Regions from separate parts of the Clostridium sp. YIM B02551 genome, predicted to be linked through region 3. Evidence: riboswitches for the same ligand, from Rfam matches in the RefSeq annotation. Region 3 holds a riboswitch; each other region holds the start of a gene.
The links. Region 3 has a riboswitch for S-adenosylmethionine ahead of metF (methylenetetrahydrofolate reductase [NAD(P)H]). Riboswitches for the same ligand answer to the same signal wherever they lie in the genome.
Positions count from the first base shown of each region.

Region 1: another riboswitch for S-adenosylmethionine. It lies ahead of L1S47_RS13715 (PLP-dependent aspartate aminotransferase family protein); the one in region 3 lies ahead of metF (methylenetetrahydrofolate reductase [NAD(P)H]).
Region 2: another riboswitch for S-adenosylmethionine. It lies ahead of L1S47_RS14095 (O-acetylhomoserine aminocarboxypropyltransferase/cysteine synthase family protein); the one in region 3 lies ahead of metF (methylenetetrahydrofolate reductase [NAD(P)H]).

Region 1 covers NZ_JAKGTF010000010.1:204,362-207,806, reverse strand. Annotated here, with positions in the region: gene L1S47_RS13735 (MBL fold metallo-hydrolase) at 1-245, shown strand, start outside; gene L1S47_RS13730 (CxxH/CxxC protein) at 262-420, shown strand; gene L1S47_RS13725 (SEC-C metal-binding domain-containing protein) at 535-1,038, shown strand; gene L1S47_RS13720 (lactate utilization protein) at 1,137-1,778, shown strand; SAM riboswitch class I at 1,878-1,994, shown strand; gene L1S47_RS13715 (PLP-dependent aspartate aminotransferase family protein) at 2,080-3,240, shown strand; gene L1S47_RS13710 (PLP-dependent aspartate aminotransferase family protein) at 3,246-3,445, shown strand, end outside.
Region 2 covers NZ_JAKGTF010000011.1:61,203-64,647, reverse strand. Annotated here, with positions in the region: gene L1S47_RS14095 (O-acetylhomoserine aminocarboxypropyltransferase/cysteine synthase family protein) at 1-1,134, opposite strand, end outside; SAM riboswitch class I at 1,292-1,425, opposite strand; gene L1S47_RS14090 (5-formyltetrahydrofolate cyclo-ligase) at 1,517-2,083, opposite strand; gene L1S47_RS14085 (ABC transporter ATP-binding protein) at 2,120-2,779, opposite strand; gene L1S47_RS14080 (ABC transporter permease) at 2,794-3,445, opposite strand, start outside.
Region 3 covers NZ_JAKGTF010000003.1:47,605-51,049, forward strand. Annotated here, with positions in the region: gene L1S47_RS04465 (hypothetical protein) at 1-301, shown strand, start outside; gene L1S47_RS04470 (S-ribosylhomocysteine lyase) at 348-803, opposite strand; gene metF (methylenetetrahydrofolate reductase [NAD(P)H]) at 817-1,704, opposite strand; SAM riboswitch class I at 1,783-1,892, opposite strand; gene L1S47_RS04480 (hypothetical protein) at 1,994-2,560, shown strand; gene L1S47_RS04485 (MalY/PatB family protein) at 2,620-3,445, opposite strand, start outside.

The DNA of each region.
Region 1 (3,445 bases), on a different contig from region 3:
GAAGAATTTTAAGTGAAATAGGCCATTTATCAAATGAAGATTGTGGCAAAGCGATAGTAGATTTATTTTCTAATGGAAAACTCAAGAATTTATTTTTAGGTCACTTAAGTAATACAAATAATCACCCTGATTTAGCATATCAAACAGTAATTAATGTGCTTAATGAAAACAACATTAAGGTAAATGTAGATCTTGGAGTTGCAATTGCTGAAAGACATAGACCTAGTAATTATATAGAATTCTAAAAGGAGAGAAAACTATATGGATAATAAAATATTAGCTTGTGAGGAACATATAGATGAAGCTTTAGACGAATTCATTGTAGAGAAAGAAACATTTCCAATCTTGGAGAAAGTTCAAGAAGGAATATGTAGTTTTTGTAAAAAAGATGCTAGCTATTCTTTGGAAAAACAGGGATAACTTGCTATTACATATAAGCTTTAGTATAATTTTTCATAGGATTTTGATCGGAGCAGTTGATTAAGTTTATAAAAGTCCTATAATAAACATAATTAAGGAAGAGGAGAAGATAAAATGAGTCTTTACAAACAATGGACCGATATGGTTGTGGAATACGTTAAAACAAGAGGAGAAGAAGCTTTTTGGGAAGAATATAGCGATATAGAAACTAGAATATACAGAAAGTTACTAGCTAATCATAATGAAGTAGCCAAACTAAGTATAGAAGCTTTAGCTAAAGAATTTAATGCATCTAATGAGTTTGTAATGGGATTTGTAGATGGTATTAATGATAGTTTAAAGACTCCATTTGATTTAGAAAAAATTACTGCAGAAGAAGAATTAAATTTTGACATAGATTTTGAAAACTTATACTTTAATATGTTAGATGCTAAGGCTGAATATTTGTATGAGTTACCACAATGGGATGGAATTTTCTCTGTTGAAAAGAGAGAAGAAATAGCTAGAAAATACAAAGATTCTAAAACAGTAAGAAATGAAAATAAAATAGGAAGAAATGATCCTTGCCCATGCGGAAGCGGAAAGAAATATAAGAAATGCTGTGGAGCAGGAAAATAACATAAAGGTAATTATAAATAAGGAATCCTTAAAGGGATTTCTTATTTTTTTTGGATTTATTTTGGTGTTATAATAATATCATTAGGAGGGTGATAGTTATGGATAGTAATATAAGCTATGTTAAAGAGAAAAAAATTGAGAGAGTAATTGATGCATTAAATAAAAACAATATTAATGGGTACCTTGTAAATTCTAAGGAAGAGTTAATTGATAAAATCAAGGAAATTGTTAAAGAAGGTTCAAAAGTAGCTTGTGGTGGGTCAATGACACTTTTTGAAACTGGAATAATAGAACACTTAAGAAGTGGTAGATATGATTTTTTAGATAGATATAAGGAAGGCTTAACAGGAGAAGAAATAAAAAATATATTTAGACAATCATTTTTTAGTGATGCATATTTTGCTAGCTCCAATGCAATAACTGAAAGTGGTGAAATATATAATGTTGACGGAAATGGTAATAGGGTAGCTGCGATGTTATATGGACCAGATAAGGTAATAATAGTAGCAGGAATTAATAAAATAGTTAAGGACTTAGATGAGGCAATAAAGAGAAACAGAACAGTTTCAGCTCCAGCAAATGCTAAAAGGCTTAATAAGGCTACACCTTGCGCAAGAGTTGGTTATTGCATGGATTGTAAATCTCCAGATAGACTCTGTAGAGAATATACAGTGATAAAAAGCCAAGGGAATAAGGATAGAATTCACGTAATTTTCCTAAATGAAGAGCTTGGATATTAGGATAGAATTCAAGATATATATTTTAGGATTTCTAAAAAAGGTTTGACAAAAAAACCAAAAGGTGTATATAATACTTATAAATTAAATAATAATTTTATAATCTTATCACGAGAGGTGGAGGGACTGGCCCTATGAAGCCCAGCAACCAGCGTAGGTTCCATTTAACTTATGTATTGGTGCTAATTCCTGCAGTTTTAATTAACTGGTAGATGAGAATAGATTTCTGTTGCTGTTTATCACAATGTCAGGGTTTATTCTCTGGCATTTTTTATTTTCCAAAAATATTAAGGGGGCATTATATATGTGTGGAGAGTGTGAAAAAAACGTATTAAGATTTGAAACGACAGCAGTACATGGAGATAAAGGCTTTGATCCATTAACAGGGTCAATAAGTTTTCCAATTTATCAAACAGCTACATTTAAACATGGGGGTTTAAATGAGAGTACTGGATATGATTATTCTAGACTTCAGAATCCAACGAGAGAAGAAGTAGAGAGTACGGTTGCTAAGTTAGAAGGAGCTAAATGGGGCATTGGTTTTTCTACAGGGGTAGCAGCCATAACCGCTATAATTAATTTGTTTAAGGCAGGAGATCATATTATAGTTTCAGATGATTTATATGGAGGTACTTTTAGGCTATTTAGAGATATTTATGAACCATTTGGAATTCAACATACATTTGTTGATACTACAGATCTAAAGGATGTAATAAATAATATAAAAGAAAATACTAAAGCAATTTTTGTTGAAACTCCATCAAATCCTATGATGAAGGTTGCTGATATAAAAGCAATAGTTGAAATAGCAAAAGAAAAGGGACTTAAGGTAATAGTAGATAATACGTTTTTAACGCCATATTTCCAAAAACCATTAAACTTAGGAGCTGATATTGTAGTCCATAGTGGAACTAAATTTTTGGGAGGACACAATGATACACTAGCAGGCTTCATAGCTACTAATGATGAGGAAATAGATGAAAAACTAAGATTTTATCATAAATCTACTGGGGCAACATTATCACCATTTGATTCATGGCTTTTATTAAGAGGTATTAAGACTCTTCATATAAGAATGGAGAAAAGTCAGGAAAATGCTATAAAAATCGCAGAATTCTTAAAGAAGAATCCAAAGATAGAAGAGGTATTTTATGTGGGGCTCCCAGAATCTAAGGGATATGAAATATCTAAAAAGCAAGCTACAGGCTTTGGAGCAATGATTTCATTTAAAGTTAAAAGCGTTGAGGATGTAGCAAAGGTATTAAAGAAAGTAAAGGTTATAACTTTTGCAGAAAGCTTGGGGGGAGTAGAGAGTTTGATTACATATCCTCAAACTCAGACACATGCAGAGGTTCCAGATGAAATAAAAGAAAAACTTGGGGTAACAAAAACACTTCTTAGACTTTCAGTTGGAATTGAGAATGTTAATGATTTAATTGAAGATTTAGAATATGCGTTGGGGTGATATAAATGAGATTTGGAACAAAATTAATTCATAATGGCAACGAAATAGATGAAGAAACTGGGGCATTAAGTATACCAATATATCAAGCATCAACTTATCATCAAAGAGATATCGATAACTTTGGGAAATATGATTATTCAAGAAGTGGGAATCCTACAAGGGAAGCTTTAGAAAATACTATAGCACAGCTTGAAAATGGATATAA
Region 2 (3,445 bases), on a different contig from region 3:
GTGTAAAATATAAGTTCTTGCATCTCCTAAATTAACAACTAGTGTTGCAATTTCTAAGTTTTTGATAAGCTTCTTCCCTTCTTCTACTCCTCCTTTAATACCAAATGTAAGTACTCCACTCGCTCCACCCTTAAGGTATTTTTGAGCTCTTTCATATTGGGAGTTTCCCTCTAAGTATGGATAGTTAACCCAAGCAACTTTCGGATGAGCTCCTAAAAATTCTGCTAACTTTAGTGCATTTAAGGAATGTCTTTCCATTCTTAAATGTAGAGTTTCTAGTCCTAAATTAGTTAAAAATGCATTAAACGGGCTAGGTGACGCCCCTAAATCTCTTAATAACGTTACTCTTGCCTTAACTGCATATGCAGCCTTTCCAAAGGCTTCAATATATTTTATACCATGATAACTTGAATCAGGTTCTGTGAATTCTGGAAATTTTCCATTTGCCCAATCAAAATTTCCTCCATCTACTATAATTCCCCCAACTGCAACAGCATGACCATCTGAATATTTAGTTGTAGAGTGAACAACTACATTAGCTCCAAATTCAAAAGGATTGCACAAATATGGTGATGGTACTGTATTATCTACAATTAATGGTACCCCTATTTTTTTAGCTACTCTAGAAAACTTATCTAAATCTAATATATTCAAACCTGGATTCCCTATTATTTCTCCATATATAGCTTTTGTATTCTCTTTTGCTAAGGCTAGTATTTCCTCTTCACTTGCTTCAGTATCTACAAATGTGACTTCAATACCGAATTTTCTTAAGTTAATATTGAATAAATTAAATGTTCCTCCATAAAGAGCTGATGTTGATATAATATGGTCTCCTGCCTTGGCTATATTGGCTATTGCATAAAATATAGCTGCTTGGCCCGATGAGGTTGCTACTGCTGCAACTCCTCCTTGTAGTGCCGCATACTTTTCTTCATAGGCAGCTATAGTTGGATTACTTATTCTAGTATAAAGATGCCCTTCAGCTTCTAACCCGAATAGTTTTGCAACATGATCAGGATCTCCTTGTTGATAGCTAGTACTTTGAAATATTGGTAAAACTCTTGGTTCACCTGGATTCGGCTTATACCCTCCTTGTACCGCAATTGTTCCCAAACTAAAATTTTTACTCATTAAAAAAAGCCCCCTTTTTATTATCAGGTGGCCTCTTACCAAACATAAACAACTATCATCGTTACTGCTGCTTATCTTATAATAAAAAAGCTATTTCTACTATAAGATAAGTAGAAATAGCTAATAGAGCATAGTTAAATACGCAAAATTACTCTTTCTCTTATCTATCAGGATAACCAGAAATCAACTAAAAATTTCTGTACCTGCAGGATTTAGCACAATTCTAACTTAATGAATGTTAGCTGTTGCTAGGTTTCATAGGGCCAGTCCCTCCACCATTCTTGATAAAAGACCATCGATTATTTAATTAATTATATTATAATGGTAAAAAAATAAAATGCAACTATTTTTTTGAAAAATATTGCATTTCTATATTAATTATTTATAGAGTTTTACAATCAATTATTTCGTTCTCCGTGATAATATAATTAACTTTAATATCAAAGCTTTCTTGAGGTAATTCTTCTAAAACTTGAAGTGAAAATGCAAGTACTACTTTAGGAATATTTGGATTAGCTTTTTCTAAAAACTTATCATAATATCCTCCACCATAGCCTATTCTTTCCCCATTCTTTGTAAATGCTACTCCTGGCATTATTATTAAATCTAACTCTTCATCAAGTTCCTCATTAGATTCAGGTTCTAATATCCCCCAAAATCCAGGTTTCAATTCATCTATAGATTTTATTCTAATTACTTTCATTTCTTTATTTTTATTATCGATCTTAGGAACATAAACTCTTTTATTTTTTTCTAAAGCATCCTTGATTAAATTCATTGTATCAACTTCGTTTCCAAAACCCACAAAAATAAAAATACTGTTTGATAAATTATATAAATTAAAATTCACTAAAAATTCTTTAATTTTAATGTCGTATATTTTTTTTATGTCTGCATCAAGTAAATCTCTTATTTTAATTATATTTTCTCTAATTAGTTTTTTCTCCATAATTCAATCCTCATCTTTATGCTATTACGTGTTTAATTAGTCCTTTTCAACTATTTCTAGTATTTCTTTTTTAGATATGTTACTATTCACTTTTCTTTTAATTTTAGTTGGCTTATCAGTTAATATATAAATTTCATCTCCAAGTTCTAAGCATTCATCTATGTCATGAGTTACAAAAATCACAGTCTTTTTTTCTTCACTTTGGATAGTTTTAAAATCTCTTATAAGTTTATTTTTATTTTTAATATCTAGGGTTTTAAATGGCTCATCCATGATAATTATTTCTCCACCATAAGATAGTGCCCTTGCAAGACTAACTCTTTGTTTCATTCCCCCACTTAACTCTTTAGGATAGAAATTTAAATATTTATCTATCCCCATCATGGAAGTATACTTATAAATTAATTCTTTTCGCTCTTCTATTTTATACTTCTTTTTAAGAACAATTTCTATATTATCCTTAGTTTTAAGCCAAGGTATTAATCTATCTTCTTGAAAAACGAAACTTATTTCCTTTTCATCAAAGCCAGATACATTTCCCTGGTAATCCTTATCTATCCCAGAAATTATATTTAACAACGTACTTTTTCCACAGCCAGATGGTCCTAATATACATGTAATCTTTCCTTCTTGAAACTTCATAGAAATATCATCTAAGACTCGTAAATTGCCAAATTCTTTTATTACGTTTTCCAAATAAAAATCAACCATTAATTAAAAGTCCTCCATCTTTTAGTCATTAGTTTAATTATAGATTCTATAAATAAAACAAAAACAACTAAAATTACTATCCAACTAAAAACACCTGCAGTATTTAACTGCATTTTTTCCATTTGAATACTTGTCCCAACTCCATAGTTAGGTTGTCCTAGCACTTCCCCACCTATAACCATTTTTAAACATAATCCTATCACGGATGAAAGTACCCCAAAAACGCTTTTAGCCATACTTGGAATATAAATATATCTAATACTATCTGTTATTCCTACCTTGTACACCTTTGTCATAGAAATTACGCTCTTATCTATATCAACAATTCCTTGAATAACGGCTTCATAAATAACTGGAAATACAACGATTGAAGCAAGTAAAATAGGTGCCTTTTCATTTGTAAGCCAAATTAGAGCGAGTACAATTATTGCCATAGTAGGGACAGTCTCTAAAAGTGCCATGGTAGGCTGTAATATCTCAAGTATTTTCTTATTTAAAGCTGCAATTATTCCTACAATTGAAGCAAAAATTAAAGAAATTACAAATCCCAATATACACCTTTGTAATGTTGCCATTAATGTATAAATAAATGACTTATCACTAACTATAATCTCTAATGAATCTAGAGTTTCCCTTGGAGAAGGTAATATA
Region 3 (3,445 bases):
AGAGATAGGCTGGATTCTTATTTCAAGTTCGCTTATTCTTTTATTAAGTTATCAAATAAAAACTAAAACCGATTTTAGTTTTCCTAAATTAATTAAAATAAACAAAACAAATAAAAACAGTATTAGGATATCTTTATATATATTTTCATTTTTATTTTTGGCTTTTGTTATCTTTGCAATATATATAAATAGCAATTCTTATGCTCTATACTTAAAAAGTATATTAGGAACTATAGCATATATTTCTGTTTCGATTGTGCTATATATATTAGCATTCTTAAAAAAGAATAAAATATTTTAAAATAAAAGACTTAAGGCATAATAAATACCTTAAGTCTTTATTTTATTTATTCACCAAAAACATTTAATGAAAAACCATTTTCTAAAACTTTTTTAGCATATTCTTTAGCACCAAAGAGTGATAAATCTTTATAGTTTCCACATTGAAATTCATTTCTTGCTGGAATTTCATCTGCAACTAATACTTTTTTAAGTGCCGCTTCTAAAGCTGGTTTAACTTCTGCTGGTTCTCTATCTCCCCAAACTATTAGATAAAATCCTGTTCTGCATCCCATTGGAGATAAATCAATTATTCCATCTAATTCTTCTCTTAATAGTCCTGCTAAAAGATGTTCTAATCCATGAATTGATGCAGTTGGGATAGCTTCCTTATTAGGTTGTGTAAATCTTAAATCGAATTTAGTAACCTTGTCTCCTAAACTACCATCTAAAGTCTTAGCCTTTCTAATATAAGGTGCCTTTACTATTCTATGATCTAATTCAAAACTTTCTACTTTTTCCATTTTGTTTCCTCCTTTAAATAACTGCCTTTTCATTTAAGGTATTAATTATAGTTCCTATATTCTCTGTTATTCTTCTTGCTACTAATGGATTATTCATGGTATATAAGTGTATACCCCTAACTCCTGATGATAATAGATCAACTATCTGCTCTACTGCATATGCTATTCCTGCATCTCTTAAAGCTTCAGGGTTATGCTCATATTTGTCCATCATTCTTAAGAATTTAGCTGGTAACTGTGCACCACAAAGGCTACTAATTCTCTCGATTTGCTTTTTATTCACTACTGGCATTATTCCTGCCTCAATAGGAACATTAATTCCTTCTTTATCTGCTCTCTCAAGAAAATTATAAAAGATTTCATTGTTAAAAAACAACTGATAAACTAAGTGTTCAGCACCATTATCTACCTTTTGCTTAAGTCTCTCTATATCAAGCTCTAAATTCCTGCATTCTATATGGCCTTCCGGATAACAAGCAGCACTAACCCCAAAATCTCCTTGATCTTTAATGTGTTTAACTAATTCATAAGCATATGAAAATTCCCCATTATTAGTTTGACCCATTGGAATATCTCCTCTAAGTGCAAGGATATTATTAATATTATTCTTCTTCAAGTCATTTAGAATATTATTGATATCTTCTTTTGTAGATCCAATGCACGTTAAGTGTGCAAGTGCCTCAATACCATATTTATTCTTTATTAGTGAAGATAATTGAGTAGTTTTATTATCTACAGTACTCCCACCAGCTCCGTAAGTTACTGATATAAAGTCTGGTTTTAATTCCCCAAGATTTTCTAGTGTTGTGTATATTGTTTCAAGTGAAGATGTAGTTTTAGGTGGAAAGATCTCAAAAGAATAAACTACCTTTCTACTTTCAAAAATATCCTTAATAAACATATAAATACCCCCTTAAAAAAATAAAAACCTAAAGGATATTACCTTTAGGTTTATATAACGCGATTTCCCCAAATAATATCCTTATCTTCCAGTTAAACACTGCAGGAATTAGCACCCACTAAGTCAAATGATAACTTATAGGTTGCTGGGTTTCATTGGGCCAGTCCCTCCACCACTCTAGATAAGTTTGAATAAATTATACACTATGATGGTAATATTGTAAATATTTTTTTATTACAATAATACTGATATAATATACTTATTACTTAACTACAGGAAGGGTTAATATATGAGCGAAAATAATAAACATAAAGGTACAGAAGGCACTAAAGGTTCAAAAAAAGTAAACATTAAACTACTATTAAACAGCTTTGCATTATTATCAATATTAATCATAGTTTATTTAGGTGGAGTTATGAGTGAAAGCGTTGCAACAGATACACCTATAGATTCTATTACAAAAACTACGTCTAAAAAATTCGATGATAAGTCTATAAAAGTTGATAAAATAATATCAACAAGCGATAATATAATTGGTTTTTATGAGTCCCAAAATTCAACTGGTATTATTGAATTTGATAGGCATAAATTCCTCTATAATAGGTTTGTTCCTACTAAACAATATGAGTCAACTACTAAAATTAATACTCAAACTATAGGAAAATACTTTATTGTATTTGGAGATTTTTCAAATACTAATGTTAGTAAAATCAAAATAACCTCAAATTCAAAAACAGAAGAGGCAGAAATATCAAATGGAAAAGATTTTGCAGTATTTAACCTTGCAAGCGAAAATTCAACTGCTACCTACGTGTTGATAGACAAAGATGGAAATACTATTTCTGAAATTAAATAACAGAAATATATGTCTAATTATAAAGGGAATTCAGTATTTACTGAGTTCCCTTTTTTAACTTAATCTGTTTTTTTATTTTCTTTTAAAGCTTTCTCAATTCTATCCATAGCCCTAACTAAAGTATCTCTTGTACATCCAAAGTTAAGCCTTAAAAATCCTTCCTCGCCAAAATCCTTTCCATCTGAAAGAATAACTTTAGCCTTTTTATATAGAAACTTATATGGATCCTTAATACCTGTTTCTCTAAAATCTATCCAAAGCAAATACGTTCCTTCCACCGGAGTTAATTTTAATTCTGGTAGTCTACTTTTAAATTCTCTCTCTAAAAATTCTAAATTACCTTTTAGATATTCTAGTAATTCTTTTCTCCAAGACTCTCCATTTTTATATGCTTCTTTACATACTACATAGTTTAAAACTCCTGGATGTGGCAGCAATCCTTCTGAAGCTCTTAGGAACTTATTTCTTAATTCTGTGTTTGGTATAACCCCAAAGGCTATTGGTATTCCCGGTAGGTTATATGTTTTTCCTGGACTCATAAGAGTTATGCCTTGAGATACTTTATCTCCTAGTGACACTAACGGTATGTGCTTTCCCTCAAATATAAGCTGACAATGTATTTCATCAGAACATAGGATTAGCCCATGCCTTTCACAAAATTCTGCTAAATCCCCTAACTCCTCTTTAGAAAAAACTCTTCCTACTGGATTATGTGGATTGCATAATATAAATAGTTTAGTATCTTCTCTTATTGATTTCTCCATTGCTTCAAAATCAAAAGTATATTTACCCTGTTCTCTCTTTAACGGAACTTCTATTACTTCTCTATTAACATTTACAGGTGCTTTTCTTATGTTAGGATATACAGGTGTATTTATCATTACA